2 regions of the Litorimonas taeanensis genome follow, and region 2 is predicted to be linked to the other one. Evidence: predicted binding sites of a transcription regulator. Region 2 holds the regulator's gene; the other holds the start of a gene.

Region 1 (14,990 bases), 630 kb from region 2:
GTGTTGTGGTTCTTTGCTGTCCATCAATGATCTCAATTTTATCACTTTCAGCTCCAGAGATATCTAAGATTGTCGTCCCTAGGAATAACTTCTTCTTTCCTTTTGCACGGATGCAATCCTCTATATCTGAAAATAATTCGGTGACTTGTTTGTCATACTTCCAATCATAGCCTCGTTGATACTTAGGAATCGTCAACTGTGTTTGAGTAGTAAAAATTTCTCCCACTGTTTTTGTTTTTGGGTCGTTCATCAAATTTTCCCTGCATTTTCTTTTTTAGATCATACTCAATGATGGGTTGCAAGATCTAGTTAATCATTTGTGAGTCGGGAAAGATTATAATTAAGTGCTCTAAAAACAAATATTTAGAATTGCCCCTCTACAATCGGTGGATGCTTTCTTCGATTGGTAGTTTTACCCCAACCTATCACCCCTAATCCCTCTCAATAAACGGTTTCGTACTTTCCCTTAAAATGTCCATCAATTCTGGATCGCCGTATTGATACTCATCGGGGATGTTGAGGGTGTGGATTTTTGCGTATTTTGTGGGCGCGGAAGCGGTCTTTATGCTTTTGGGCTTCGCCATTCGCCCCAACAAAAAAGGGCCACTCTATCGAGCGGCCCTTCTTAATGTGTATGGCTTGGAGCCGCTGCGCTGATGATACATCATCAGCTTTGCGGTAGCGCCGCGATTTGATTCAAACGATCAAATCACAGAAACTACATCATGCCGCCCATGCCGCCCATTCCGCCCATGTCAGGCATAGCAGGGGCGCCAGCGTCTTTCTTTGGCGCTTCAACGATAGCCGCTTCAGTTGTCAGGATAAGACCTGCAACAGAGGCCGCGTCAAGAAGCGCTGTACGCACAACTTTCACTGGGTCGATAATACCGGCTTTGACCATGTCGACATATTTGTCGTTTTGCGCGTCATAACCGTAATTGGCTTTGTTTTCGGCAATGATATTGCCAACAACAACCGCGCCTTCGACGCCGGCATTGTCAGAAATCTGACGAACTGGGTATTGAAGCGCCGCTTTGACGATTTCGATACCGGCTTGTTCATCATCATTGGCGCCTTTGACGTCGATGAAACGTGAGGCCCGAAGAAGCGCAGTACCGCCGCCTGGGACGATGCCTTCTTCAACCGCTGCGCGTGTCGCGTTAAGCGCGTCATCAACGCGGTCTTTGCGCTCTTTCACTTCGATTTCTGTTGAACCGCCAACTTTGATGACAGCCACACCACCAGCCAGTTTCGCTAGGCGCTCTTGTAGCTTTTCGCGGTCATAATCAGAAGACGTTGCGTCTGCCTGAGCGCGAATTTGCTCAACACGGGCTTTGATGTCTTTTTTCTTACCCGCGCCGTCAACAACAACTGTATCATCCTTAGAAATGTGGACGTGTTTCGCTGTGCCGAGGTCTTTCAAAGTGACGTTTTCTAGCTTGATGCCAAGATCTTCTGAAATCACTGTACCGCCCGTAAGGATGGCAATGTCTTGCAACATGGCTTTGCGGCGATCACCGAAACCAGGGGCCTTAACCGCTGCGATTTTCAATCCACCACGCAATTTGTTGACGACGAGAGTCGCAAGCGCTTCGCCTTCAATGTCTTCTGCGATGATAAGCAAAGGCTTGCCAGTCTGAACAACCGCTTCCAAAATTGGGAGCATAGACTGTAGAGATGTCAATTTGCCTTCGTTCAATAGGATGTAAGGGTCATCCATTTCGCATTTCATTTTTTCTGCATCAGTGATGAAGTAAGGTGACAGATAACCACGGTCGAACTGCATACCTTCAACAACGTCAAGCTCTGTCTCGGCTGTTTTGCCTTCTTCAACAGTGATAACGCCTTCATTACCGACTTTGCCCATGGCTTCGGCAATCATGGCACCGATAGAGGCTTCGCCATTGGCAGAAATCGTACCGACCTGAGCAATTTCCTCAGACTTCGTGATTTTCTTGGCTTTGTTCAAAAGGTCATTCGCGATTTCTGATGACGCTTTGTCGATACCGCGCTTAAGATCCATTGGGTTCATGCCTGCGGCAACGCGCTTTAGGCCTTCGCGAACGATGGCTTGTGCCAAAACAGTCGCTGTTGTTGTGCCGTCACCGGCTTTGTCATTTGTTTTTGAAGACACTTCACGGAGCATCATCGCGCCGAGGTTCTGATAACGATCTTCAAGTTCGATTTCTTTGGCAACAGACACACCATCTTTGGTCGTGCGCGGTGCGCCGAAAGATTTTTCGATGACTACGTTACGACCTTTTGGGCCGAGTGTAACTTTTACTGCATTGGCGAGAATATCTACACCTTCGAGCATTTTGGCGCGAGCTTCGCTACCGAATTTGACGTCTTTAGCCGCCATAATAAAATCTCCTAGTTGAATTTTTGCTTCCCGAACTCAATCGGGAATTTGCTATTTTATGCGTCTTTGAATTTAACGCCGTTCGTTGATAGTTTGCGCTGCAAAAAATCAACCGTTTGCGTTATGAGTTCGCAGTAATTGAAATCAGGGCCGGCCCGCATTTGCTTCGCAATTGCTCTCGCCGGATTTGGATGATTTTCGCGTTGCGAAAATTATCCAATCACGCCCATGATGTCCGACTCTTTCATGATAAGAAGGTCTTTGCCGTCAATCTTGACTTCTGTACCGCCCCATTTGCCGAATAAGACGCGGTCGCCTTTTTTCACGTCAAGCGCAATAGTTTTGCCATCTTCGCCGCGGGCGCCGGGGCCAACAGCAACGACTTTACCTTCGGATGGTTTTTCAGTGGCTGTATCAGGGATGATGATGCCGCCAGCGGATTTTGTGTCTTCTTTGACACGTTCTACGACAACACGGTCGTGGAGGGGACGAAATTTCATGCGTCAATCTCTCTTGTTAAAATGAACCAGTTTAAATTTATAAGCTTTAGCACTCCCCGCTCGGGACTGCTAATGAGTGCTATGTGGGTAGAGGCGCAAAGGGTTCAAGGCGTCGACAGAGATTTTTTGTGAGTTTTTTGTGATAATTTTCAGGGAGTGAGAAGGCGCTGGCGGGGCGGGGCCGCTTTATAGTTTTAAAGATTATATTTTGACAGGCCGGTTCAGTACATACGAAGCCCCTATACGTAATAAGCGTTTAGTCGCAATACGTGTCGGGTTGATTATTTGCCTTATGGTCATCCTTGCCATAAATCATTGTCGCGTCGTAATGGCGTGGGTCTGTTCCCAAAGGTGGCTCTAGTTCACATTAAGCGTACGCAAAGGATGCATTCCCTCCACCATGCCCATGAAAGGCGGATAAATAGAGTAACCAACGAGAGACTGTAATTCCGGCGATAAACCGCGGACGGTTTCTTTGGATAGCTCCAGTAGGTAATTTTCTTGTTGCCGCATATAGGCTTCGCAATATTGATGCGTAATAGCAAGACGCGCGTCTACAGACCCGTTCTGTCCCCCGCCATGCCAAGTCGTGCCTAGAAAGAAGATGACGGATCCTTGCGGCATCACAGCAGGTATGGCCTCATCGGGTTGACCGGCTCTTTTGTCATCCCATTTGTGACTACCCGGGATAACAACTGTGGCGCCGTTGGTTTCAGTAAATTCATCAATGGCCCAAATAGTAGCTGCGCCTAAGGGCTGACGCGGACGGGGAAGCCGGTAAAAGGCGTCATCAGTGTGCAAGCCCTGCGGCGCTTCGCCGGGTTGGATATTGATAATTTGACTTTGCGATAGAAGAAAACCCGGTTCAAAAAACTTATCCATCAATCCCAGTACTCTTGGGTGTGTGGCGAGCCGGTCTGTTTGTCGGGTTTTTGATAACACGTTGTATACACGTTGGGTTTTGTGACCCTCAAACGCGTTTCGTCCAGTATGCCCCAATAAGCCCACGCATTCGGCCTTAATCTCCTCGCAAATCTCACGGGTTATAAGGTTTTCGATTATCACATAGCCATGCTCCATAAGTACTTCGAAATCCGCATCAATATCAGCTGAACGGCGTTCGCTTCTAGGTCGTAACTGTTTGTGGGTTCGGGCGTGATCCTTGTTTTGGTATTGCTCTGCCTCGGGGTTATGAGTCACTCTGCATCCTTATTACTGTTTGTGATGATTGTGTTTTGGCTGCAAGGCGTTCTCAGTGAACAACCATATTTGTTCAAGTAATTCGTTTTTCTTGGGCCGGTGCTCCATTTGTAAGGCCCTGTAGATCGCAAGCCGGAGTCCTCCCATCAATAATGCGACGGTTGTCGTGGGTGATAGGTCCGCATCGACAATACCAAGTTTTTGACCCTGAATAATGTTGCGTTCCCCCAATTGCAGCAACGCATCTAAATGAGCTTTTTCGATATCAAGGATTTCCGGCTCCCTTGCCAAACGCCCTGCAACAAGCGGCGCTAAGGGGTGCTGGTAATAGTAATCAATCAACGTTTTTGCTCTGGACTTCTCTCGTTCTAGCCACTCTGTATCAACAGGGATCACGTCACCTAACGCTATGTTTCTGATGGGGCCATAAAAACGATCAATTGTAGCCGCAATCATGCCAGTCTTTGAGCCAAAATGATGGTAAGCAAGACCGACGGAGACATTGGCTCTGGATGCGACGGACGCCATTTCCAAAAACCCACCATTTACAATCAGCTCTTTTTCAGCGGCATCTAAAATGCGCTCTGCTGTTGTGATTTTTTCCATGCGAAGACATTATCACAAAACTGAACTGAATTCAATTTAGTAATATATACGCAGACGCGGTTATATCTGAGGCCGCTTTGCCAGCGCTGTGGCCATATCCGACTAAATCGATGATTGGCTCGGCCCTTGATGGCGAGCGGGCAAGACAGATGGGCCATTGCTAGTGGGAAGGAGGCTATTGAGAGTATGAGGGGGTGTGACGAGACGATGTCATCAGAACCCTTTCTCGCAATAGGCTTTTTGAGCCATGTCATGATGAAATGACATTTACCCAGAGCCTTGGCTCTTGAAGCAATGAAGGCTTTATGGGGCTTAATTCAAATCTTGTTCAATTGCTTTCACGGCCGCCCCGAAGATGCTGTTGTCCCCATTAACAGAGCTCATGATCATTGCACCCTGAAGTAAGGCGAGTGTCGTGTTGGCCTTTTCTAGGGGGGGCTTATGCCCCAGATCTTCATAACGCGCAGATAGCCACGCTGTATTCTCTTTGAAAAAACTTTTTACTTCTGTGGTGACGGAATGTGGAAGGCCCGGAGCTTCGGCACCAAAAATAGCGCATAAACAAACCAAACGCTGTTCTTCTAACGCATACCGAAACATATCGATGAAAGCGGAGATAGACTGTTCAGAGCGAGTGTCATTTGCTGTGTTTTCTGTAAGGCGATTGCGAAAGTTCTCAGTGTAACGCCTCACCAAAGCCACCCCTAAATCTTCTTTCTTGGGGAAGTGGTAGTGTAAGCTAGAGCTTTTAATTCCGATTTCTGCCGCAATATCGCGGTAGCTGACGGCATTATAGCCAGATGTGCGCATTCGGCGTTCAGCAGTGTCGAGTATTTGAGAGGCACTATTCATGGTCAGCTATCAACTTTCTGTGTTTGAAAAAATTTCTATCACAATTCTCTTGCATATCATACTCTGATGAGGCATCTATCTATCACTAGGTAGATAGACAGTTAAGAATGACAATATGAAGTTGAATGCTAATTTTTCTGAACGTGTAAAAATAGATACAGAGGCTATGCCGTGGGAAAACTCGCCTATGGCAGGTGTATATCGGCGCAAGCTTGACCGTATTGGAGATGAAGTTGCGCGTGCGACCACGATCGTAAAATATGATCCCAAATCCTATTTTTCGCCCCATACCCATAGTGGAGGTGAAGAGTTCTTGGTTTTAGAGGGGGTATTCTCGGATGAACACGGGGATTACCCCGCGGGAACCTATGTTCGCAATCCCATAGGCTCCACCCACAAACCTCATAGTGATGAAGGTTGCATTATTTTCGTCAAACTTCATCAATTTGATAAAAGAGACACGACTCAGTTTTCTATCGATACGAAAAATGCAGCGTTTCTCCCCGGCGCTGTGCCTGGTCTAACGGTTTTACCGCTCCATAGCTTTGAGGGTGAATCCTGTGCTCTGGTACGCTGGGCACCAGGGACGGTATTTAACGCCCATACACATTGGGGCGGAGAAGAAATTCTGGTTCTAGAGGGAACGTTCTCTGATGATAAAGGATCTTACCCCAAAGGCACATGGCTACGGAGTCCACATCTGTCAAAGCATCATCCTTATACGGATGAGGGCTGTCTTATTTACGTAAAGACGGGTCACTTACCCATAGCTTGATTTTTAATTACCTAAACCTCGTTCCTGAAAGGACAAAACATGATTGGTTATACAACACTCGGCGTCAAAGACATGGAAGCCGCAAAAGCATTTTATTGCGCGCTATTTGAGGCTAAGGTTTTGGTGGATATTGGACGACTTGCCATGATTGGAAAGTCTACAGAGCAGCCAATGATTGCTGTATGTATTCCACATAATGAACAAGAGCCTCATCCGGGAAACGGTGTCATGGTGGCCTTTCCTGGCGGATCTAAAGAAGGCGCCGCCAGCCTATATAACAAAGCCATCGCACTTGGCGCCACATGTGACGGTGAACCGGGGCCGCGTATCGAAGGGCAATTCTACGGTGCGTATGTTAAGGACCCCGAGGGTAATAAGCTTTGCTTTTTTGACTTTAGTTAGGACGGATTAAAAGAGATTTGGGTTTGGGGTTTTAAGTATGTCAGAGCACGTTCGCTGACCCCATACCCATGACTACTTGGTTGCTAAGGGCTTGAAACAAAGCTTGAAACAGAAAGAGCCTGAAACCCAAATCATAACTTGTCTATGTTATCACATCACGTTAAAGAGCCGCCGTGAAACGTGTTGATAGACATATGAATAAGGCGGATTGGGGACGTTTAATCGTTCGCCAAATGCTTGTCTGTCTCGCTTTTGTAATATCATTTAGTCAATTTTCGGCTGTGTCTCATGCCCATCCATCGCATGATGATGAGCCCAATGAGCCAGCTTGCTCAGTCTGTATTCTGGCGACGCATGATGAAGATATTGAAGATAACGTTGGCGATGGAGACCGTCAGGATGACATGAATAATTGTCATTTTGATGCTCAGTTAAGCAAGAGCGGGTTAGCCTTATCGCAGGCTCAACCCGCGCGCGTGCCGACGGTTGTCACAAATTTATTCGCGCCGGCACGGGTGCCGATATTAACGTGTCCTGCACCCCGCGCGCCTCCAATTTATATTTAAAACCTGAAAACGATTTCTACCAAAACATCGAAAATATAAAGGCGTCACCCGAAATGTGTGCGCTCACCGTTGTGATTTTAAATATATAAATGGAGTGACCTGTGCGTCCTTTGAATCTTTCTTCCCTACTATTTGCAGGACTAGGCCTTATGGCTGTATCTCATCCCGCCTATGCGCAAACGTCCGAGGACGAAATCGTTACAACCGGCATTCGCCAAGCCTATCAAGGGGAGTTTGAAACGCTCGAAGTCCCTCAAATTAATCAAGCCATTACATCTGAGCTCTTAGAGGATGCGGGCGCTTTTACTCTTGATGCCGCCCTTGATCTGTCAGCCTCTGTTGCCCGGCAAAACAATTTCGGTGGTCTTTGGAATAGCTTTTCTATTCGTGGCTTCTCAGGCGATATTAACTTGCCAAGCGGTTTTCTTGTCAATGGTTTTAATGCAGGGCGCGGCTTTGCAGGCCCCAGAGACATTGTGGGAATTGAAACCGTGGAAGTCCTCAAAGGGCCTCGCTCTGCCCTTTATGGCCGCGGCGAACCCGGCGGTACAATCAACCTTGTTACGAAACGACCCACGCTCGAAAATGGTGGCTATGTTCAAGCCTCTTACGGGAGCTGGAACGAATTCCGCGTCGAAGGCGATTCCGATATAGTTTTTGGGGATGGTAGTGCGGGGTTACGTCTCATTGGTTTTTTTGAAGATGCGGAGAGTTTCCGCGACGAAAAGGAAACGCAAAAATATGGTTTCTATCCATCGCTACGTTTAGACCTCGGCGAAGCGTCGACTATATCCTATGAGCTAGAATATACAAAGCAAGAGCTGCCGCAGGATCGCGGCGTTATCTACTCCGAAGAGTTTGGCTATAGCCCGCGAGAATTATTTGTTGGGGAACCTGATGCCTTAATTGACACAGAAGTCTTAGGGCACCGCGTTGAGTTTCAGCATGATTTCTCTGACGATTGGAGTGTCTTACTGGGCGCGGGCTATCGTGAAACCTCTTTATTCGGTGATGCCTATGAAACAAACTTTGGCAGTCGACAGCCTTATTTCGTGGATGGTGAGACCATTTCGCGTTTCTTCCGTTTCCGTGATTATGAAACAGATTATTTCGTTCTACGCGGAGAGGTGACAGGTGAGTTCAATACGGGCGGATTGAAACATCGTCTGATCGCAGGCGTAGACTATGATAGTTTTGACAATGACCAAGTGGCTAACCGCTTCCGTCAAGGGAGTATTGGCGGTGCAGCGAGCAGCAGTCTTGACGCAGAGACCTATTTATTAGTGGATGTCGATAATCCGCAATATGGCCTATATGATCGCCCCGATGCAGCTTTACAGATTGACCGTTTTGAAAATCTAAGTGGAATTGGGCTTTATTTCCAAGATCAAATTGACCTGACAGATAAATTTCAAATCCGTTTTGGTGGGCGTTATGACAGTTTTGATCAAGAATTAGATAATCGCAGCTCTAATGTAATAGAAGAGTCATCAAATGACTATTTTTCTCCGCAATTCGGCGCCGTATATAGAGCCACGGATGCCGTTAGTGTCTATGCCTCTTACGGAGAGGGCATACGACAACTCTCTGGAAACGACCCAGACGGAAATGCATTTGACCCCAATAAAACAAAGTCTGCAGAGTTTGGGGTTAAAGCTGACCTAGGGGGGCTTTTCCAAAATGTCGAAGGTACGGCGTCAGCAACCTTATTCAAAGTTGAGCAGAGCAATATCCTTGTCTTTGGAGGAAACTTCACGGACCCAATTCCTGCGGGTGAGGCCGAGAGTAAAGGATTGGAGCTAGACGCTAATCTAATCTTTGAAAACGACATAAGCCTATGGCTGTCATATGCTTATACCGATGGTGAATACACAAATCAGGGTGTCGACACATCGACATTCACAGAGTTTGAACCGGGGTCGCCCTTGGTCAATTCTCCTGATCATCAACTTAGCCTGCAGATGTCAAAGGGTTTTGAATTTGCAGAGATACCCGCAGAATTAGGCGGCGGTATTTTATATGTAGGAGCTCGCTCTGGTGAGCTCGGCACGGATTATACTTTGCCCGATTATCTGACCGTTCGTTTGTTTGGTGAAGTCGAGCCCATTGAGAATATCGCACTTCGGCTCAGTGTCGATAATCTATTTGATGAAACCTATTACACAGATTCATTCGCCAGTGTTTGGACACAGCCTGGTGCGCCGCGGAGCTTTCGCGTTTCCGCTAGATATAGCTTTTAAGAGGAATTCTATGACAGCAATTACAATTAAAAACCTTGTCGTCAGCCGTGGCGACAGCAAGGTGTTACAGAGCATCTCTTTTGAGGTGCAGCCAGGGAGTGTTTATGCACTCCTTGGTGGTAATGGGGCGGGTAAATCAACCTCACTATTGACTCTATTGGGCTTTTTAAAGCCCGATAGCGGGAGCGTCACAGTTTTAGGACATGACGTGACCAAAGACATTGCCAAAATCCGTCACACTATCGCCTATTTGCCAGAAGCGGCGACACTTTATCCGCACCTGAATGCCTATGAAAATCTCAGCTATTTTCTGGAATTGGCTGGCAATAAAAAAACGAGAGCTGAACTTGATACAGCCTTAGATGAGGTCGGACTTCAGGTCGATGCGCGGGCGCGTCATATGGATAATTATTCCAAAGGCATGCGCCAAAAGGTTGCCATCGCGCTCTCCATACTGCGCGAGACACCTGTTCTGTTATTGGATGAACCTACATCAGGACTGGACCCTGTCGCCATTGATGAATTTAATGCCTTGGTTCGAAAGCTCTCAGGGCAAGGTAAGACGATTTTGATGGTGACCCATGACGTTTATGGTGCCTGCCAAGTGGCCGATCGGATTGGGCTTTTGCGGCGCGGTGAATTGGTCGGCAGTTTTGATGCCCAAGCTGGGGCGCGAATTGATACAGAAATTGTCCATGCGGCCTTTGCAGAAAGGGCAGCGGCATGACCACTTCATTGACAATTGCCCGTGAAGAATGGCGGCAATGGCGGCGCTCCCGCCTTGCTATGGTCAGTATGATCGTATTTTCTATTCTTCTTGTTTTCACAACGGTTCTAACTCTGATTGATGCCCAAGAGGCCCGTCACGAGAGGCTGCATCAGCAAGAGCAGGCCGAGCAGACATTTCTTGATCAACCTGATCGTCACCCACATCGTATGGTGCATTACGGTCATTACGTGTTTCGTGCACCGCCAGCGCTGGCTATTTTTGATCCGGGCGTTGATGCTGTAACAGGACAGTCCATATTCCTTGAAGGTCACAAACAAAATTCAGCGATGTTTGCGGATGCGCGCGCAGAAGCCAGAACAGGCGGGTTTGGCGCGCTCTCTCCGGCCAAGGTTTATCACTTCTTTTTACCTCTGCTTATCATTGCCCTCGGCCATGGCGTAATTTTGCGAGAAAGAGAGGCGCGCACATTGGGGCCTCTGCTCTCTCAAGGGGTTAGCGGGGTTCGGCTTTATCGGGGTAAGTTATTGGCTTTGTCCGTTCTTATCATGATATTATCGCTTCCGGCGTTGTTCTCTGCTTTTGTCGCTAGTCTCTCTGGTGAAAGCCTATTGGCAGGGTTGGTGCTTTATCTAGGGCATTTAATTTATCTCTTTATTTGGGCTGGGCTTGCTTTGTTGGTTTCTGTGGCCACGCGCTCGCGCGGCGTTGCTTTGGGCGTACTTTTGGCTGTTTGGGTGCTTACAGTATTAGTCATACCCCGTATTGGCGTGACTTCGGCAAGTGCAGCGCTTCCAACGGAAGGAAAAATTTTAACGGATATGCGGATGAATGATGACCTTCGCAAACTCGGCGATGGGCATAACGCTTCTGATCCGGCTTTTGCAAAATTGAGAGCTGATACACTAAAGAAATATGGTGTTGAACGCATAGAAGATTTACCGGTTAATTATCGCGGTATTGTGGCGTCAGCAGGCGAAGAAAAACTGACTCAGACTCTTAATCAATATGCTGAAAAGCGGTTGACGCGAGAAGCCGAGCAGGCCTCGCATTTGTCTGGTTATTCTTGGGTGTCTCCATATTTGGCCATTAGCGGTGTCTCTCGGAATGTTGCAGGCACCGATCTTGCTACGCATCATCGTTTCCTACGTGAGGCCGAAGCGTTGCGTTATGATTTCGTTCAGGGGCTCAACAAAGCCCATGTCGAGCAGCTGTCATATGAGGCTGATATGAACCGTAACAAGGGTGAAGAAGGCTGGCGCCGCGCGCGAGTAGATGCCGGTAATTGGCAGGTCTTGAAGGACTTTAGATTCACGCCTGACAAAGCGGCCATACGGGTGGAACGCGCTCTGCCTAAAATTCTTGCGCTACTGCTTTGGTTCGTCGCCTTACTTGGGGCAGGGGTTTATTCAGCACGGAGGTTGACACCATGATGCGCGAATTACGATTTATGTTCCGCGATAAGGCGGTGTGGGTTTGGCTCTCCTTAGCGTTTCTTTTCTCTGTCTTGGCCGTCACGCTTGGGATGAATGAAATCTCGCAACAGCGCGCCGAGATTGCAGAGCTTAAACAGCTGGATGAAGTTGAACGCGAAGTCGTGCTCGGCAAGCAATCGGATTGGGGGTCTGCGGCTTATTACACCTTTCACCTGACCTATGATGCGCCGTCTGATTTTGCTTTCGCCGCCATAGGCCAACGGGATGTAAGCCCTTGGAAACACCGTATTCGGATGTTGGCTTTAGAAGGCCAAATCTATGAAACCGATGCGAATAACCCTGACTTTGCCTTAATTGGCCGATTTGATTTCGCCTTTGTGGCCACGCTCATCGCGCCGCTTTTAGTCATTCTGCTTTTATTTGACCTGCGCTCGGGGGAGCAAGCCGCAGGGCGCTTGCGCCTGATTGAGGCTAGTGCGTCATCTGTGCGTCGTCTCTGGTGGAGCCGGGCGGGCTTACGTGTGGGCGCCTTGATTTTGGCTTTATGCCTGCCTCTCTTGGCGGCGGGCGTAATCTCGGGAACAGCCATCACAACGCTTCTGGCTTGTGCTGGTGCGGTGTGTGTCTATCTCTTGTTTTGGATGGGGCTTACGCTTTGGCTCACGCCAGCCATACGGACTGGGGCTTATAACCTCACCATAATGTTGGGTGTCTGGCTTTTTGTTTGTGCCGTTATACCTGCAAGTTTGACGCAAATAATTAATAAATCTGTTCCGCTTCCTGATGGCGGGGAGATTGTATTGGTTCAGCGCGAAGCCGTAAATGATGCATGGGATATTCCGAAAGAGGAAACATATGCTGCCTTTATGGAACGCCACCCTGAATGGGCAGGCTATACAAAATGGGACAGTGAGGCCTTTGAATGGAAATGGTATTATGCCTTTCAACAAGTCGGCGATCAAACGGCTGAACCTCTGAGTCTGGCATATCGCCAAGGCCGTGAAAAACGTGACACACTAGCAGGGCATGCGAGCTTCATATCTCCGGCCACGCTTATGCAGCGAACAATAGAAGGTTTGGCCAATACAGATATGAAATCGGCGATGGCTTATGAAATAGCTGTTCGCGATTTCCATGCTGGGCTTAGGGCTTGGTATTATCCGCGTCTCTTTCCTAATTTGAAATATGAGGCGGCAGAGCCCACAAATGCGCTGCCAAATTATAATGATGCAGGGCTGTGAACGCACATATATTGATTACTTTGGCGCGTTTGGAGCGTCAAAAATATCTATAACCATAAATATTTATTACCATTAATATGGGCTCGGTTTAATCCATTAAGCCGAGCCCAAATTCATTCAAGGGTGCAATCAACTCTTACAATAGCCGATGATGAAATGGCGGCTTGGGCGGCTCTTGGGGCTGCTTAGTGGGAATGAAAATAAGCAAGATCGCAATTGAATGAGTGCGGGTGCCAATGAGGCTGACACAATACACGCTGTGATTTTTAAATAGTGGTTATTTGCTCAGCTGTTTCTGTGATTGTCTGTATCAAGCGTTTCAATTTGGATGACATCACCCGACCCTTACGAGATATGAGCCACAAATTCTGTGATTGAGGGGTGTCTAATTTTGCGACCATAAGCTGTTTCGAATGAGGAAAAGCTTCTAATCCGCTGCGCGGCAGGATGGTGTACCCTATGCCGGCGGCAACGGGAGTGGGTATTTGCCCTATTTGATTTATATACCCTCTAATGCGTAAGGCATTAGAGCCTAAATATTCATTGGGAAAGTTGAGGGGTAACAGCTTATCGGCGAACGCATAGGCATCTGGATGCGCGACAAGACCGCGCCTTTGTAATTCGGCATAGGTTATATTAATCCCAATCGCCGATTTTGGCAGGAGTAGGCATAACTCTTCACGGCCTAGCGCTTGTGCCTTAATACGGCTGTGATTTGGTTTTTCGCTCACGACCCCCAAATCATAGTCCCCAGCGATAAGGCCGCTTAGGATGTTTGTTTGTGGCGCCGCCTCAAGATCAATTCTTAAATTCGGCGCTGTATTCATCCAGGGCAATAATTTGGGATAAAGTAGCATGGCAAAACTGCCAGAACAGGCAAGTCGAATCTCTCCGATATTAGGGTCATCGGCTTCTATGGTTTCGCGCAGTTGTTTTTCTTCTCGTCTTCTTGAAAGCCCTAAAGCAAAGATAGCGTCTCCTTGCTGCGTAAGAGAAAAACTTTTGCCATCTTGAGAGATTAAAGGGTAACCAAAATATTGTTCCAATTTGCGTAGATGTTGCGACACGCCCGGCTGTGTCATGTTCAATCGCTTTGCCGCCTGTGTGAAATGTTCGGTTTCACACAGGGTCGTGAAAGTCTCTAACCAAGTGGCATTTATCATTTTATCATAATAAAAGATTATCAAATTTATCACAAATCATAATTTTATATTTGTGCAAGCAAGGCTCATATGGGGTTCTCAATTTCAAGAGGAGACTATTTGATGTCTACACCCCGTACATTTTCCCATATTGGCCTGTCAGTTCCGGATTTAGAGGCCGCGGTGAAGTTTTATACCGATGTTTTCGGATTCTATACAATCATGCCGCCGAACGAAGTCGTCGAAGACGACAGTGCCATAGGCCAGATGTGCACGGATGTGTTTGGGGCCGGTTGGAACAAATTGCGTATTGCGCATTTATCGACGGCCGATCGTGTTGGAATCGAAATCTTTGAATTTCCTGAAAATCATGCACCAGATAAAAACCTGAATTATCGCCAACACGGCACATTTCATTTTTGTATCCAAGACCCAGATGTCGAAGGCATTGTTGAAAAGATTGTGGCGGCAGGGGGCAGGCAACGTATGCCAATCAGAGAATATTACCCAGGAGAGAAACCCTATCGTATGTGCTATGTCGAAGACCCGTTTGGTATCGTATTTGAAATCTACAGCCATAGTTATGAGCTGATTTATTCAAGTGGGGCTTACGCATCCTAAGCACGTCATTCCAAAGAAAGACAAGGCCATAATATTTACGGCCGAAATGAAAATAGATACCCCAATACCGATCGCACTATTGGGGTGTCCGCTTTGCCGCTGATGTCGCGTTCCTGAAGAAAATCACTTTACACTATCAAATGTAAGGGCAGGGCCCACCATCGACCGCTCGGCAGGTTGGCCCTGTTGTTACAATCCATCGTGAATGATTAATAATGGAATGGGTTTATGCCCAAAGTGAGGTTAGAACCAATTAACTACGTGGTGCAATTTTTGCGGTCAACTCGTCAATACGACTTTTTATTTCTTCATCTGAGATA
Region 2 (14,990 bases):
CTTGATATACCTAATTTTTTACGCCTTAAAAGCGTATGCAAAACAAAATTATCTTATCCACACTCCTGATGGCCAGTACGGCGCTTTTAATAGCCTGCGGCGATACAGATGAAAACACTAAATCCGAGCCTGCGGAAACCCCGCGGCCTTTTGCTTCTACTTATACGGCCATGCCGTCCAAAACGACATTTATCACAAATGCGCAAATTATTGACGGTGTGAATGATGAAGTGACGTCTGGCAATCTCGTTATAACTGAAGGTCGCATTACGGCCATTGGTGTAGATGTGACGGCCCCAGACGGCGCAACAACAATAGACGCAGCAGGTCGTTATGTAACACCTGGGATTATCGATATTCACTCTCACCTTGGCAATTACGCCTCTCCTAGTGTCAGAGCGCATAGCGATGGTAATGAAGTCACTAGCCCCGTCACATCTGAAGTAGACGCAGAGCACGGCGTTTGGCCCCAAGATCCTGGATTTGATGAAGCTTTACAAGGTGGCATAACAACCCTTCATATTTTACCTGGCTCGGCCAATCTCTTTGGCGGGCGAGGCGTCACTTTACGCAACGTAGCTTCGCGAACAGTTCAGGGCATGAAATTTCCTGAAGCGCCAGACACGCTAAAAATGGCCTGTGGCGAAAATCCAAAACGTGTTTATGGCAGCAAAGGCGGCCCTGGTTCTCGTATGGGTAATGTAGCAGGATATCGAAAAAATTGGATAAAAGCCGCCGAATACAAAAAGAAGCGTGACAAAGGCGGGGATAGCTTCACCCGAAATCTTCAGCTTGAAACGCTGGCTGATGTATTAGATGGAAAAATTCTGGTGCAAATGCATTGCTACCGCGCTGATGAAATGGTGCAAATTCTCGATATAGCCAAAGAGTTTGATTATAAAGTCACCACTTTTCATCATGCTGTTGAAGCCTATAAAATTGCCGATATCCTAGCCGAAAATGATGTTTGCGCAGCCATGTGGGCCGACTGGTATGGTTTTAAGATGGAATCAAATGACGGTATCCGTGAAAATGTTCCTTTCGTTCACGCGGCTGGGGCTTGCGCTATGATTCACTCAGACGATCAAGACAACATTCAACGCCTTAACCAAGAGGTCGCCAAAACTTGGGCTGATGGAAACCGCGCAGGATTAAATATTCCCAAGGCCACAGCCTGGAAGTGGCTCTCCACCAATCCGGCTAAAGCCCTCGGCATCTTAGACGAAACAGGCACATTGGAAGTTGGTAAACGCGCAGATTATGTCATCTGGTCTTCTGACCCTTTCTCAACTTACGCTCGGCCAGACACCGTCGCCATTGATGGTGCAATTGCCTTTGACCGTGCTTCAGGTTTGAAACCCAAAAGTGACTTCCGTCTTGGCCAAGGCAAAGCGGTAGGAGACGACACATGAAACATAAAACAATGAATATTCGGGCGGCTCTTCTTTCTGCCGTTTTCTCCGTAGGTATATTGAGTGTGTCCGCACATGCACAAAATGTATTGATTCAAGATGCGACAGTCGTTGTTCCAGATGGACGGTCATCCGATACAGACATCTTGATCCAAGACGGGCGTATTATTTCGATTGGTCGTGACATTGCGGCCCCTGATGGCGCAGAAGTTCTAGGAGCCGCAGGTTACTGGGTCACACCCGGATTATTTTCACCTTACTCATCTCTTGGCCTCGTTGAGGTCAGCGGTGAAAGTTCAACAAATGATACACGTTCTTCGGATTCTGATACATCTGTGAGCGAACGCGCAGTCGATAGTTTTAACCCACGATCTGTCCATATTGCCAATGTTCGCCGACGCGGGATTACGCATTTGGTTTCCACAGGTGAAGCCGCAGGGGATTCAATTTTTGCCGGCATTGGCCTAATCGCTTCAACGGAAGGAGATTTTGATTCCGTCTTAAATGAAGCCGCCTTTGTGCATGTTGCTCTGGGCGAAAGTGGCAGCAACCATGCTGGAGGGTCTCGATCTGCGGCTATGGCGCAATTACGCGCCGCGCTTGGCGATGCTCTTACTTACCGTACGCGGTTTAACGCACCTAGCGATGGCGATGCGCTGTCTCGACAAGATGCGGCGGCACTAGCCCCCGCAGCAAGAGGAGAAATTCCTCTCTTAATCAGCGCTAATCAAGCCTCTGATTTAATGACATTAACGCGGCTTAAGAAAGAATTCCCGCGATTAAATATTATTGTCATTGGCGCTATGGAAGCCTGGCAAGTAGCTGATGCCCTTAAGGCCGCAGATATAAAAGTTGTCATTGATCCAGTAAATAATTTGCCAGATCGGTTTGAAGGACGCGGGGCGAGCCTTGATAATATTACCATACTAGACGCCGCTGGTGTCGACTATGCCATTGCCAACCTAAGCTCCCAAGGCGTAGCCAAACCGGCTCCGATAAATCAACATGCAGGGAACGCTGTTGGCAACGGTCTAGATTGGGATAAGGCCTTTGCGGCAATTTCGTCAACTCCGAGGCGTTGGTTTGGCCTTAGCCCCAATACTATTAGCACAGGGCCAATTTCGACGCTCATTATTTGGGATGGGGACCCACTCGAAGCTACATCGGCCCCATTAAAGCTATGGATTGACGGTAAAGAACAAAGCCTAACCAGCCGGCAAAGTCTTTTACGGGATCGATATAACCCGACCTCTGACGATACGCGCCCATATAAATATCGGAATTAAGTTAAAGGGTCTGAAAATAACAAACGGCGCTTTATTCAAAGCGCCGTTTTTTGCATCCATCGTTAGGTTCATAACTTTACATCAGTTTTCGACAATATCTCCAAAAATGTCGAGTTCCACGACGTCACCTTTTCCGCTCTCTGCTGCGAAGGTTTGAACTGGAGAAAACTGCGTGGCCTTGTCCCCAACAATTAGATAGGTCATTTTAGACTCGTCCAAGTATTTTTCTGCCATGTTCTTGAACTCTTGTACTGGCATTGCGAGCAGTTCTTCTTGCTCTTCCTCTACATAGCGGTTGGACTTATTGTATTTACTTATCACGCGCAATGTTCCTAGCTTTGCGCCTAGGCTTTCAAAAGCCCGCGTCTTCGCTTTAACAACTTTTTGCTTTACAATTTCTGCATCAGACTCATCAAAGCTTGGTCCATAATCCCTTATCATATCGCGCATGATTTCGAGTGAAGCTTTTGTGGCATTCGCGCGAACAGAAGTTCGGGCTCGCCAAGGCTGCGCGACGGTTCCACCTGGAACCCCAGAACTCGCTCCGTAAGTGTACCCCTTTTCAATACGCAAAACTTGCCCGAAATCACCGCTTATACCGCCCCCTAACTTTTCATTTGTGAAATCAAGTTTATTCGCTTCAGGGTGCGTTGTCGCGACACTTAACTTGCCTATCGTAATAACGCTTTGTTTGCTTCCGGGGACATCGATAAAGAAGACTTTTCCTTCGTTAACTTGGTCTGGAATATCCTCTTTTTTATACCCTATGACGCCATTACTAAGCTTTTCAGCGAATGGCGCCAGAGCTGTCTGTGCGGCAATCGGCGCAATATCTCCAGCAATGTGCACTGTGATTTGAGAGGATAGTAAAGCGGCGTGAGCGGCCTTCATATCATCTAAAGTCAACGCAGCAACACTGGCCTGGCTACCGCTGAGAGGTCGCCCCATAGGATGAGATTCCGAATAAATTAACTGGTTGAAAACCTGCCCCGCAATCGCGCGGGAGTTACCTTCTCTTCCCTTAAGAGCCGTTAGCGTCGCGGATTTGACACGTTCGAACTCCTCGGCTTCAAACCTTGGTTGCAATATCATCTCTTCGACTAATTTTAACGTTGGTTCAAAATTTCTGGCTAATGTCGTAACCGTTATGCGGCTTTCTTCGCGGCCTGAGGACACATCAATACCAGAACCCAACAATCCAATTGACTGCTCTAACTCTGCCGCTGTTTTCGTTTTTGTTCCTTCATTCATTAAGCGTGTTAAAAGTGCAAGCGCCCCTGACTTACTGGGTGCCTCACCCCAACTGCCCCCTGAAAATGTCACGTCAAAGTTAACTAAAGGCGTTTCATCATTTTCAATGCCGAATAGTTTCATCCCGTTATTCATCTCGGCCTGCCATATTTGCGGCATTTGAATTAATGGCAGATCACCAAATGGTGGTTCCGATCGGTCAAATTTTGTTAGAGTTTTCTCAAACTCTCCTATCTCGCCAGAAGACACCTCTTCATTCGCTTTGCCCTCAGTAACCTCTTCGATCCATACACGCGCGCGTTCTGACTCCTCCAAAGCCAGATCCACCTGACCCTTCGGGACAAAACTTGTCATTATGGACGGACGGTTTTTAATATATTTAATATATACAGACTGAATATCTTCGGCGGTAACCTCCTGAATCATCTTGGCTTCTGTTTCGACATAGGCTGGATTCCCTGCAAACTCATTGCCTTGAGCCAATTGACGCCCTTTGCCCAAAACAGTGGCAACACGGTTATAAAGAATAGTTTCCTGCTCAGCCTTAATTCTCTGCAAATCTTTAGCGTCGACGCCATTCGCTTCGAATGTGGCTAGCGCGGTCTGTAAAGATTCATAAACCGCATCTAAATCTACGCCTGCTTTAGCGCGAATACGGAAAACAAACTCGCCTGCAATCTCCATGCTATTATTATAAGCACCCACACTGGGGGCAAGTTTGTCCCGCTCCACGATTTGGCGAAAAAGGGCAGAGTTTTTACTACCAGCAAGAATTTGCCCTAAAATCATAAGTGCTGTTTCGTCTTTATGGGTCGATTCAACAGTCGGGAAGGTTAGGCGGAGCTCTGGCAATTTGGCGAAATTATCTTCAAAATAGAAACGTTTCTCTGTATTTAAAATAACAGGCATCGGGGGGAGTGGTTCCACATCTTTGCCGCGCGGAATTTCTCCGAACCATTGCTTCACCTTCTGTTTTGTTTCTGCCAAATCTATATCGCCGACAATGGATAAAGTCGCATTATTGGGCCCGTAATTATCAGCGTAAAACTCTTTCAAATCTGAAAGAGTTGCAGCCTGTAAATCAGGCAAGGACCCAATGACGGTCCAACTATAAGGGTGGCCCTCGGGATAAAGGTTTTTTCGAATAACTTCGCCCGTATATCCATAAGCGGCATTATCGACACGTTCGCGTTTTTCATTTTTTACGACTTGCTTTTCCCTGTCTAGCGCGGCTTGGGTTACAGTGTTAATCATGTACCCCAAGCGGTCACTGTCTATCCAAAGAATTTTATCAAAGGCATCTTTGGGCACGACTTCATAATAAATCGTCCCATCGCTCCAAGTGCCGCCATTTCTTTGACCGCCCCACTCAGGAATAGCTTTGCGATTCCAGCCTCGAGGCACATTTTCAGAATCGTTAAAAGCCATATGTTCAAAAAAATGGGCAAAGCCTGTTCGGCCTGGTTTTTCTCGGTTGCTACCCGAATGAATGACTGTCGTAACCGCAACAATTGGGTCTGATTTATCAACCGAAAGGATAACCTCTAGTCCATTATCCAAAGTGAATTTTTCATATTGAAGTTTAAACTCTGACGTTGAAACCGACTCACCTTCTGTTTTCTCCGTTGCGTTACAGCCATTTAGCCCCGCCGCAGAAAGGCCAATAAACGCCGCGCCCAACAACCATTTTGATTTCATCATAAAAAATTCCATTTAAATATTCAGTTTAGAGTCGCTACACACCCACATGGTCTATCACGCTATTCCTAAAACTCTCTGTTTTCTACTTAGGTTTAATCCATATGTTGATTTTGGTGTAATCTTGGGAACACACTCGTTTTCTTTACAACGCCATAGGCAAAGCTTGTATCAATGGACCCGATCCCCCCAATTGGGTGAAGGGCTCGCCGAACAAAACCCTCATAGTCATTCAGGTCCGCTACGATAACTTTTAATAAATAATCAGCTCGACCTGTCATCATGTAACATTCCAAGACATGGTCTATTTTACTAATTTGCGCTTCAAAGTTTTGAACTACGTCTTCGGTGTGTTTGTCTAATTGAACGCGCACAAATACCGTAACGGGTAGACCATATGCCACAGAATCCACATCCACACTATAACCAGAAATAATGCCAGACTTCTCCAAATTACGTAGCCTGCGTAAACAGGGTGATGGAGACAGATTCACCTTTTCCGCTAAATCCTGATTTGTCATTCGGCCATCACTTTGTAGGGCGCGAATGATTTGTCGATCTTTACTGTCCATTTTCGCCCCTTATTAGCATTATCTATCAATCTACTCGTTAATATCGGCAACATTAACAAGCAAATGCTTTTATCTATAGGATATACTGCCTTCAAATACCTAATCAAAGGCATAATATGGCAAACGACAATCATGGCTTTGCGACCCGCGCAATTCATCAGGGTTATAACCCACTGGAACATCAGGGCGCCCTAACCCCGCCAGTGCATTTCACCTCGACCTATGCTTTTGAAACCGCTGAAACAGGCGGAGCGATGTTTGCGGGAGAGCAAGACGGGCATGTCTACTCACGGATCTCAAACCCTACGCTTTCCATTTTAGAGGAACGTATGGCCTCATTAGAGGGAGGCGAAGCGGCGATTGCTGTAGGTTCTGGAATTGGAGCTATCACTTCAACCCTCTGGACCTTGCTGAAAGCTGGGGATGAGATTATCGTCGACAAAACACTTTATGGCTGTACGTTTTCATTTCTGCATCACGGTCTCGCAAAATTTGGCGTCACGATTACGCATGTCGATTTAACAAATGTTGATAATTTACGCGGCGCAATAAATAAGAACGTAAAAATCGTTTATTTTGAAACGCCCGCAAACCCCAATATGCGTCTTGTCGATATTTCGCAGGTGTCAAAGATTGCCAAAGCCAACAACATATTGACCCTTGTCGATAATACCTATGCCACCCCCTATATTACACAGCCCATAAAACTCGGGGCAGATATCGTGGTTCACTCTGCGACCAAATATCTCGGCGGCCACGGGGATCTCGTCGCAGGCATGATTATCGGAACACAAGAGATGATGGAGCGCGTTCGGTTGATGGGACTAAAAGATATGACGGGTGCGGTCATGAGTCCTTTTACAGCTATGTTGATTATGCGCGGATTAAAAACATTAGAGCTACGTATGGAACGTCACTCTTCAAGCGCTATGATTGCCGCGCAGATGCTAGAGCGTTCTCCTGAGATATCCAAAGTTTGGTATCCCGGGCTTGAAAGCTTTGAACAACGACCGCTCGCAAAAAAACAAATGCAAAGCTTTGGCGGCATGATTGCTTTTGAGTTGAGAGGCGGATTGGAGGCTGGGCGTCAATTTATCAATAAGTTAAACCTCATTCAATGTGCAGTATCGCTGGGCGACGCAGAGTCACTTATTCAACACCCTGCCAGTATGACTCACTCCACATACACCCCCGAGGAACGAGAGCATCACGGCATTAGTGACGGGCTTATTCGTTTATCAATTGGCCTAGAAAATATCGATGATATCATCGCAGACTTAAAAAACGGATTTGAGGCCCTTACAGCCTCTGCCGCCGCCTAGGCTAAAATTTATATAAAAGCTATAGCAACAGGATGAAAAGAGATTGAACTTCGCTCATAATCCCCCACATTAAGGGGGTTATGACAGCACCCGCTCCACATTTTTCGCTTTCGGATCTCGACAGCCGCGCTCGTAGAGTTTTTCGGGATATTGTAGAAAGCTATCTTGAGTCTGGAGCCCCTGTAGGTTCAAAAACCCTTGCTCTTTCCAGTGGTCAAAATCTATCGCCCGCTACAATTCGGAACACCATGGCCGAATTAAGCCGCTTTGGATTACTGGCCTCGCCCCATGTCAGCGCAGGGCGAATTCCTACACAGGCGGGGTTACGGCTTTTTGTGGACGGCTTATTAGAAATTGGCGACCTCGGGAAAACAGAGCAAGCCAATCTAGAAGCTCGCCTAGCAGGCTCAAATCAATCACCTGATCGGTTTTTAGAACAAGCTAGCGGTATGCTCGCGGGGCTCGCTGGCGGCGCAGGATTAGTCCTATGCCCACAATCACAATTATCCTCGCCTTTGCGCCATGTAGAATTTGTTGCGCTTGACAATGGACAAGCCTTAGTCGTTCTTGTTTTCGAAGATGGCCACATTGAAAACCGTCTGATGCCTCGCCCTGAAGGTTTGCTTCCGGCCTCATTAGAGCGCGCCGGAAACTTCCTCTCTGCCCGCTTAAAAGGCCGTCGACTCGAAGAAGCCCGCGCAGATATCCTTGAGGAAATAGCCCAAGGCCATGCCCAAATTGATGCCTCTGCGGCCAGCCTTATTGAACAAGGCCTCGCAACCTGGTCTGGTCAAGACGATGGGGCCGAGAGCAAACGCGCCCTAATTGTTCGCGGTCGAGCGCAACTTCTTGATAACTTAGAAGCGCAAACAGATCTTGAGCGCATCCGGCTATTGTTCGAAGATTTAGAGCGAAAAGAGGAACTCATCGCCCTGCTGGACCGAACAGAACAAGCAGATGGCGTGAAGATTTTTATCGGTACAGAAAACCCGTTATTTTCTTTATCTGGGTCTAGCTTAGTCATTGCCCCCTACCGTGATGCCAAACAGAATATTCTTGGCGCGGTCGGCGTTATTGGTCCAACACGACTAAATTATGCTCGCGTTATACCAATGGTGGATTATACTGCACAACTCGTCGGTCGTTGGTTGAATAAAGCATAAACTATCAATACATAGCCCTTTGAACACAGTGATACACCCACGCAAAACAAAAGCGTAAAGAGAGCCAGAATGTCTGACCCGAAAAAACCAACAATGCCCAATATCAAAGGCATGGGTGATATGCCCACCGAAGCCGAACTTGACGCACTTCAAGCTGAAATTGACAACGCAACGAAAGGCATGGGCAATCGTGCCGCCGCCGCTCAAGCCGCTAAAGACGCTCAAGCGACTGAGGAAGAGATTAAAGCTAGCCTTGAAAACGCAGGCATTAATGCTGACGCCCCTGACGCTGGGGCCGCCGCTATCGCCCGCATCCAAGAACTAGAGGCGGAACTTGCTAATTTAAAAGACCAAGCCCTTCGCTCTATGGCAGATGCTGAAAATGTCAAAAAACGCGCGGAACGCGAAGTAGCTGCTGCAAAAACATTTGGAATTGAACGCTTTGCTCAAGACATCCTCTCTGTTCACGACAATCTTTCTCGGGCGCTCTTAACCCTCGAAGGCACAAATAAGGATGAACTTGGTGAGAATGCTAAAAATCTCGTGGCAGGGATTGAGCTAACAGAAAAAGACCTCATCATGGTATTATCGCGTCATGGTGTTAAAGCTGTGCCGGGTGTGGGGTCAAAATTTGACCCCAATGTGCATCAAGCTGTAGCCAATATTCCCTCTGATGAAGAAAAGGGTAATGTCGCAAATGTAATGCAGACGGGCTTTAAAATCGGTGATCGTACTTTGCGGGCCGCTATGGTTGCTGTCAGCACAGGCCCTGCGGCATAAATAAGCAATCTAAAACCGCCCCACAAAACGGGTCAGTCATCTTGGCTGACCGGGCCCGGGGTTATGCCTGAACTTCCCGAAGTCGAAACGGTCCGCCGAGGGCTATACCCCGTTATGGAAGGGGCTGTTTTTTGTAGCGTTACTCTAAATCGTCCAGACCTTCGCTTTCCTTTTCATCCTGATTTCGTTGCAAGGATAGAAGGTCAAAGACTCACCCGGCTTTCTCGGCGGGCAAAGTTTTTGCAAGCTGATCTCTCATCAGGTGAGAGACTGTTCATGCATCTGGGCATGAGTGGGCGGTTTATCATCGATCACCAAAACACGCCTGATCTGGTTCACGCCCATAAGGCGAATCCAAAACACCATCACGTCATATTCGAGATGGATAATGGCGCCATAATAATATTCAATGACCCTAGACGATTTGGATTCATGGAACTCGCCGCCAATGGTGAAGATTACCGCCTTGACCATATTGGACCAGAGCCTCTCTCTAATCAATTTAACGGGCCTGTCCTTCGGGAGGCTCTACGCGGGAAAAAATCTAAGATCAAAGCCGCCTTACTCGACCAACGCGTGGTTGCAGGCCTTGGTAATATTTATGTTTGCGAAGCTTTGTTTCGCGCCCTTATTTCACCGCGACGCGCCGCAGGGCGCCTGAGCGTAAGAGAAACTGACGCCCTTGCAGCTCATATCAAGGATGTCTTATCCGAAGCAATCCAAGCTGGCGGGAGTAGCTTGAAAGACTTTTCAAACACAGACGGAAAATTAGGATATTTCCAACATCAATTCGATGTTTACGGACGGGAAGGTAAGCCCTGCCCCGTTTGCAATACTCCCATAAAGCGTATCGTTCAAAGCGGTCGAAGTTCATTCTTTTGCAGGCCCTGTCAAAAATAAAGCCTATAACACTCTATAGAGTCGCTTAAAAACTACCTCGTTTTTCTTCTCTTGAAAATCCTCCCTATGACACATACGCTGTTGGAAAAGCATAAGGCATTGCGACCTCGGGGCTTTGCGCCTTGTCTTCCCCATTGCGGCACCCCCTCAATCACGATAGAAGCCGCGACTTAAATATAGAGAGAAAACACCGTTATGGCATATCAAAATATAGACCTGACCCGCGACGGCCACGTCGCCATTATCCGGCTCGACCGCCCCAAGGCGCTCAATGCGCTCAACTCTGCAATGATGGGCGAAGTGGCGCAGGCTTTAGCTGCACTTGAATCAGATGACGCCATTGGCTGCGTTATCCTCACAGGCAGCGATAAAGCATTTGCTGCCGGCGCGGATATTAAGGAGATGTCAGATAATGATTATCTGAGCATATATAAGAATGACCCTTTCGAAGCCAATCACTGCGCGATTGAGCGTTTTCGCAAACCAATAATTGCCGCTGTTGCAGGCTATGCTTTGGGCGGCGGCTGTGAAATCGCAATGATGTGTGACTTCATCATTGCCGCTGAAACCGCAAAATTCGGACAACCTGAAATCAATTTAGGTGTTATGCCAGGTATTGGCGGGACGCAGCGTCTTATGCGCGCTGTGGGTAAGGCCAAAGCCATGGATCTCTGCCTGACGGGCCGTATGATGGATGCCGAAGAGGCTGAACGTGCTGGCCTTGTGAGCCGGATTGTTAAGCTGGATGACCTTATGGAAACAGCGCTTGATGCTGCCTCCAAGATTGCGGCTCAGAGCCAGCCTGTGGCCATGATTACCAAAGAAACTATCAATGCCGGGTTCAATATGACCTTGGAACAAGGCATTCATTTTGAGCGCCGCTTATTTCAAAGTCTGTTTTCTACTCAGGATCAAAAAGAAGGTATGGCGGCCTTTATTGAGAAACGAAAACCTCATTTTAAAAACAAATAGGCCAAATCACGTCATCCACGCAAATTCTATGAGATTGTGTGGTTGACGGCACCGCATACGCGGCGTATAGGGCCGTTTCGAAATTCGGGTAGGCCGCCGCCTGCCCCTTTATGATATGGAATAGAGGTAAACATGGCAAATACTTCATCTGCCAAGAAGAACGTCCGCAAGATGGCACGGAAGACAGAAGTCAACCGCGCTCGCCGGAGCCAAGTGCGTACATTTTTGCGCCGTGTAGAAGACGCTATCACAGCTGGTGACAAATCAGCCGCTAGCGATGCATTAAAAAAAGCTGAACCTGCTTTGATGCGCGCCGTGTCACGTGGTGTCTTTCATAAAAACACAGCGGCTCGCAAAATCTCTCGCTTAAATAAGCGCGTTAAGGCGATTGCTTAAACCAAATAACGAAGTCAGCCTGTCTTCCGACAGATTGACTATCCTATGACGAAACTCATAAAGCTGATCTTTGAGTTTGATTTGTAGATTTTAAATCACCGGGCCAGTGCCCGGTTTTTTTATGCCCGTAATCTTGCTTCAACCTCTTACGGGTTCAGCAGCGTCCACAATGTAGACCGAAAACCACCGCCCTGTGCCAAGCGTCTGTCTCTTCTAAGCGCGTTAATTTCTCTCTATAGATTACAGTCTTCACTTGAACGAAAAATTTTTGTGCTTAGCGCGTCATAGAGGGGTGAATTTTTTAACAAGGCCTGAGCCCTTTTTTAGACCTAAAAAAAATTTCACGGAAATGTGAAATTTTTAAGACGCCACCTTTTTGAGATTCTTACGTTTTTTTGAGTCAACTGGAAAGGTCGCCTTTTTCTCAATTTTTGTCCGTTGACGAAAGCGAAAAGAGTCGCTTTAAAAGGGAACACTGAGATGCCGACAGCGCTCGCCAAAGCTCTTCAGTGTCAGGGATAGCCAAGCGTCTGAGGGAGGGGTCTTCTTTACGCGGGGTTCCATTAAATTGTAAATTTGTAGGGGTTTTTGACGTTTAACCCCCCTGGTTCCGTTTGGAGTGAATTTTGATGAATGATGCCAATTCTAGCTCGCCTCACGCTTCACGGAAACAACCCGTAAAACGTTCGACTTCGGCACCAGATCTCTACACAGGTGAACCGCCTTTACAGAGCGCCCATAACACATGGGCAAAAGTCAAAACAGATCTGGGATATGCTCTTGGCCCAAATGTTCATCGTTCATGGACGGGGCAACTTCGCGTGAGTCAGGCTAATGAGAGAATTGTAACACTCGCCGCGCCGTCTCGTTTTATTGCTTCAAAAATTGAAGCCAATTATGCGGACACTGTAAGACGTTTATGGAAAAAGCATGACATGGTTGCGCCGCCTCGAGATATCATTTTCTCTGCCACCAATGAACGCTCAGCCTTAGCCTCCCCAACGCCCCGTAGAAAGGCGGCGGAAAATACGGCGCCGCTTCACACCCCATATTTACAAGAAGTCAAATCAGACGTTCCTGTACCTGCAGACCTAGAAGAGACAAAGCCCACTTCAACTGATAATCCACGTGACCGCTTCACATTTGATAATTTTGTTGTCGGTGCATCCAACGAACTCGCCTTTGCCGTTGCACGCCAAATCGCGTCTTGCCGCGCTCCACAATATAACCCGATTGTTATTCACGGCGCGAACGGTATGGGAAAAACACACTTACTTCACGCCATAGAAGATGCGGCGCGAGCCTCTGATCCTAGCTATCGCGTGAAACTTATTTCGTCGGAAAATTTTGTTTCCGCTTTCGTTTCATCTGTACGTGGCACTGGCCGTGACGCCATTGAAGCCTTTAAAGCCTCTCTACGTGATGTTGACCTGCTCATTATTGATGATGCTCACTTCATCGCTGACAAGCCTGGCAGCCAAGAAGAATTGCTCCATACATTAGTAAGCCTTGTCGCGCAGGGCCGTCAAATTCTTATCGCCGCGGATCGCCACCCAGACAAAATTGAAAAAGCCTCAGATCGCTTAAAATCATATTTATCTTCGGGTCTGGTTTGCCGTATTGGCGCCGCTGATTATGAGCTACGCCTGCGCATATTAGACCGCCTGATTCAACGTCGACGCGCCTCTGGTAATCCTGAGCTCGCTATTCCGCAAAATGCACGTGACCATTTGGCTGCGCGTATGAATGCTACGCCGCGTGACCTAGAAGGGGCCTTTAATCAAATCGTCGCTCAAAGTGAGTTCCTTGGCACGCCAATTACTCTTGAAACAGTACAAGACACACTTTCTGACTCTCGTTATATGGCTGGACAGCGCCTTACCGTTGATCGCATACAGCGCGCGGTCTGCGAAGCCTTTGGATTAAGCCTAACAGATATGGTATCGAAACGCCGCGCCCGCCAAATAGCGCGCCCACGTCAAGTCGCCATGTATCTCTCAAAGAAACTGACCAAGCGCTCCTTGCCAGATATTGGCCGTCGTTTTGGAGGGCGCGATCACACGACCGTTATGCATGCCGTGAAACGCATTGATGAACTTCGAGCTGTTGATGCTGAATTTAACGGTCAAATCGAGGCCGTTGAGGCGACTTTAAAAACTTAGCCCGCGCCTACGACTTTGTGCGCGCTGATAGTATTGGCAGGCCCTTATCCTCTTAAAGACTCGCCATATTTGGGCGGGTCTATTTTTCTAGTTAACAATTCACCGCATTCGCTAAGAAACATCCGGTTATAGAAGGCTTTACTGCCTAGAGTAGAGATGGCGGGTTTTGCTTGCTCTTGATTACTGGCCATAGCCTCTATGACCTTGTTGCGCATTGATATCTAGAAGGTATCTCTTCTCTTCTTTAGCCACAAAAAAAGCCCGGAACATGTCCGGGCCTAAAGTTGGTCGCATCGGGGAAAGAGTGATGCTGATTGTTTTTAAACAGCTGATGAATATTTTTTCAAACTCTGCCTACTTAAAAGCGGCTTGTTACACTTGCCTGCTGATTTATCGGGCAAGATGTCATGTCATATGAATTATTGTTGTGCTTTTGGGGCGGTTTTCAGCGATTTAAGGGGTTTAACGTTAACTCTTGAACCCGCCTACCTCTCTAAACCAACTTCCTTGACCAAAAAAATAAAGTCTTAGCCTTCAGAGAGTGCGTGTTTAAAAGGCGTGCCGCCATATTCGCTGAACTGTATTCTCTCTTGCTCTATTTTGTGTGTCGATTATGGTTAGGCCCAAAGAATTATGGCGCCTCGCGCCCGTCCGAAATGAGAGAAGCATCATGAAAGTCACCCTAGAACGCAGCGCCTTAATGAAAGCGCTTGGACATGTTCAGAATGTTGTCGAACGACGCAACACAATTCCTATTCTCTCTAATGTTTTATTGAGCGCAGAAGGCGATCAAGTGAATTTAGTGGCTACAGATTTGGATATTGAAATGTCTGAATCTACAGGTGCAGATGTGGGTCAACCCGGTCAAATTACAGCCCCCGCTCACACCTTATATGATATTGTTCGAAAACTGTCAGACGGCGCACAAGTCGTATTACAAATTAATAGTGATGAGCGTCTGGATGTAGATTCGGGCCGCGCTCATTTTACATTGCCTTTATTGCCGTCAGGTGATTTTCCGAAAATGACAGCAGAGGGATTCACCCATGAATTCGTCATGGCTGCATCGGATTTAC

Evidence for each region. Region 2 encodes HrcA, which represses chaperone genes, less so after heat shock. Its sites were predicted from a motif close to GTTAGCANTCNNNNNNNNNGANTGCTAAC; they were not measured.
Region 1: a site for HrcA is predicted at 2,908-2,936, ahead of DES40_RS08125 (co-chaperone GroES). Genes of this name have one in related genera too.

Annotation. Positions count from the first base shown of each region.
Region 1 covers NZ_RBII01000002.1:43,195-58,184, reverse strand. Annotated here, with positions in the region: gene DES40_RS08135 (DUF262 domain-containing protein) at 1-250, opposite strand, end outside; gene groL (chaperonin GroEL) at 719-2,362, opposite strand; gene DES40_RS08125 (co-chaperone GroES) at 2,575-2,862, opposite strand; gene DES40_RS08120 (phytanoyl-CoA dioxygenase family protein) at 3,220-4,062, opposite strand; gene DES40_RS08115 (TetR/AcrR family transcriptional regulator) at 4,075-4,668, opposite strand; gene DES40_RS08110 (TetR/AcrR family transcriptional regulator) at 4,981-5,520, opposite strand; gene DES40_RS08105 (cupin domain-containing protein) at 5,636-6,295, shown strand; gene DES40_RS08100 (VOC family protein) at 6,335-6,697, shown strand; gene DES40_RS08095 (hypothetical protein) at 6,871-7,263, shown strand; gene DES40_RS08090 (TonB-dependent siderophore receptor) at 7,365-9,503, shown strand; gene DES40_RS08085 (ABC transporter ATP-binding protein) at 9,514-10,230, shown strand; gene DES40_RS08080 (ABC transporter permease) at 10,227-11,663, shown strand; gene DES40_RS08075 (DUF3526 domain-containing protein) at 11,660-12,907, shown strand; gene DES40_RS08070 (LysR family transcriptional regulator) at 13,174-14,070, opposite strand; gene DES40_RS08065 (lactoylglutathione lyase family protein) at 14,170-14,670, shown strand; gene DES40_RS08060 (ATP-binding protein) at 14,924-14,990, opposite strand, start outside.
Region 2 covers NZ_RBII01000002.1:677,532-692,521, reverse strand. Annotated here, with positions in the region: gene DES40_RS11260 (amidohydrolase) at 36-1,412, shown strand; gene DES40_RS11255 (amidohydrolase family protein) at 1,409-2,698, shown strand; gene DES40_RS11250 (M16 family metallopeptidase) at 2,780-5,650, opposite strand; gene DES40_RS11245 (Lrp/AsnC family transcriptional regulator) at 5,743-6,219, opposite strand; gene DES40_RS11240 (methionine gamma-lyase) at 6,336-7,541, shown strand; gene hrcA (heat-inducible transcriptional repressor HrcA) at 7,622-8,704, shown strand; gene grpE (nucleotide exchange factor GrpE) at 8,774-9,484, shown strand; gene mutM (bifunctional DNA-formamidopyrimidine glycosylase/DNA-(apurinic or apyrimidinic site) lyase) at 9,548-10,384, shown strand; gene DES40_RS11220 (enoyl-CoA hydratase) at 10,580-11,356, shown strand; gene rpsT (30S ribosomal protein S20) at 11,489-11,752, shown strand; gene dnaA (chromosomal replication initiator protein DnaA) at 12,382-13,914, shown strand; gene dnaN (DNA polymerase III subunit beta) at 14,585-14,990, shown strand, end outside.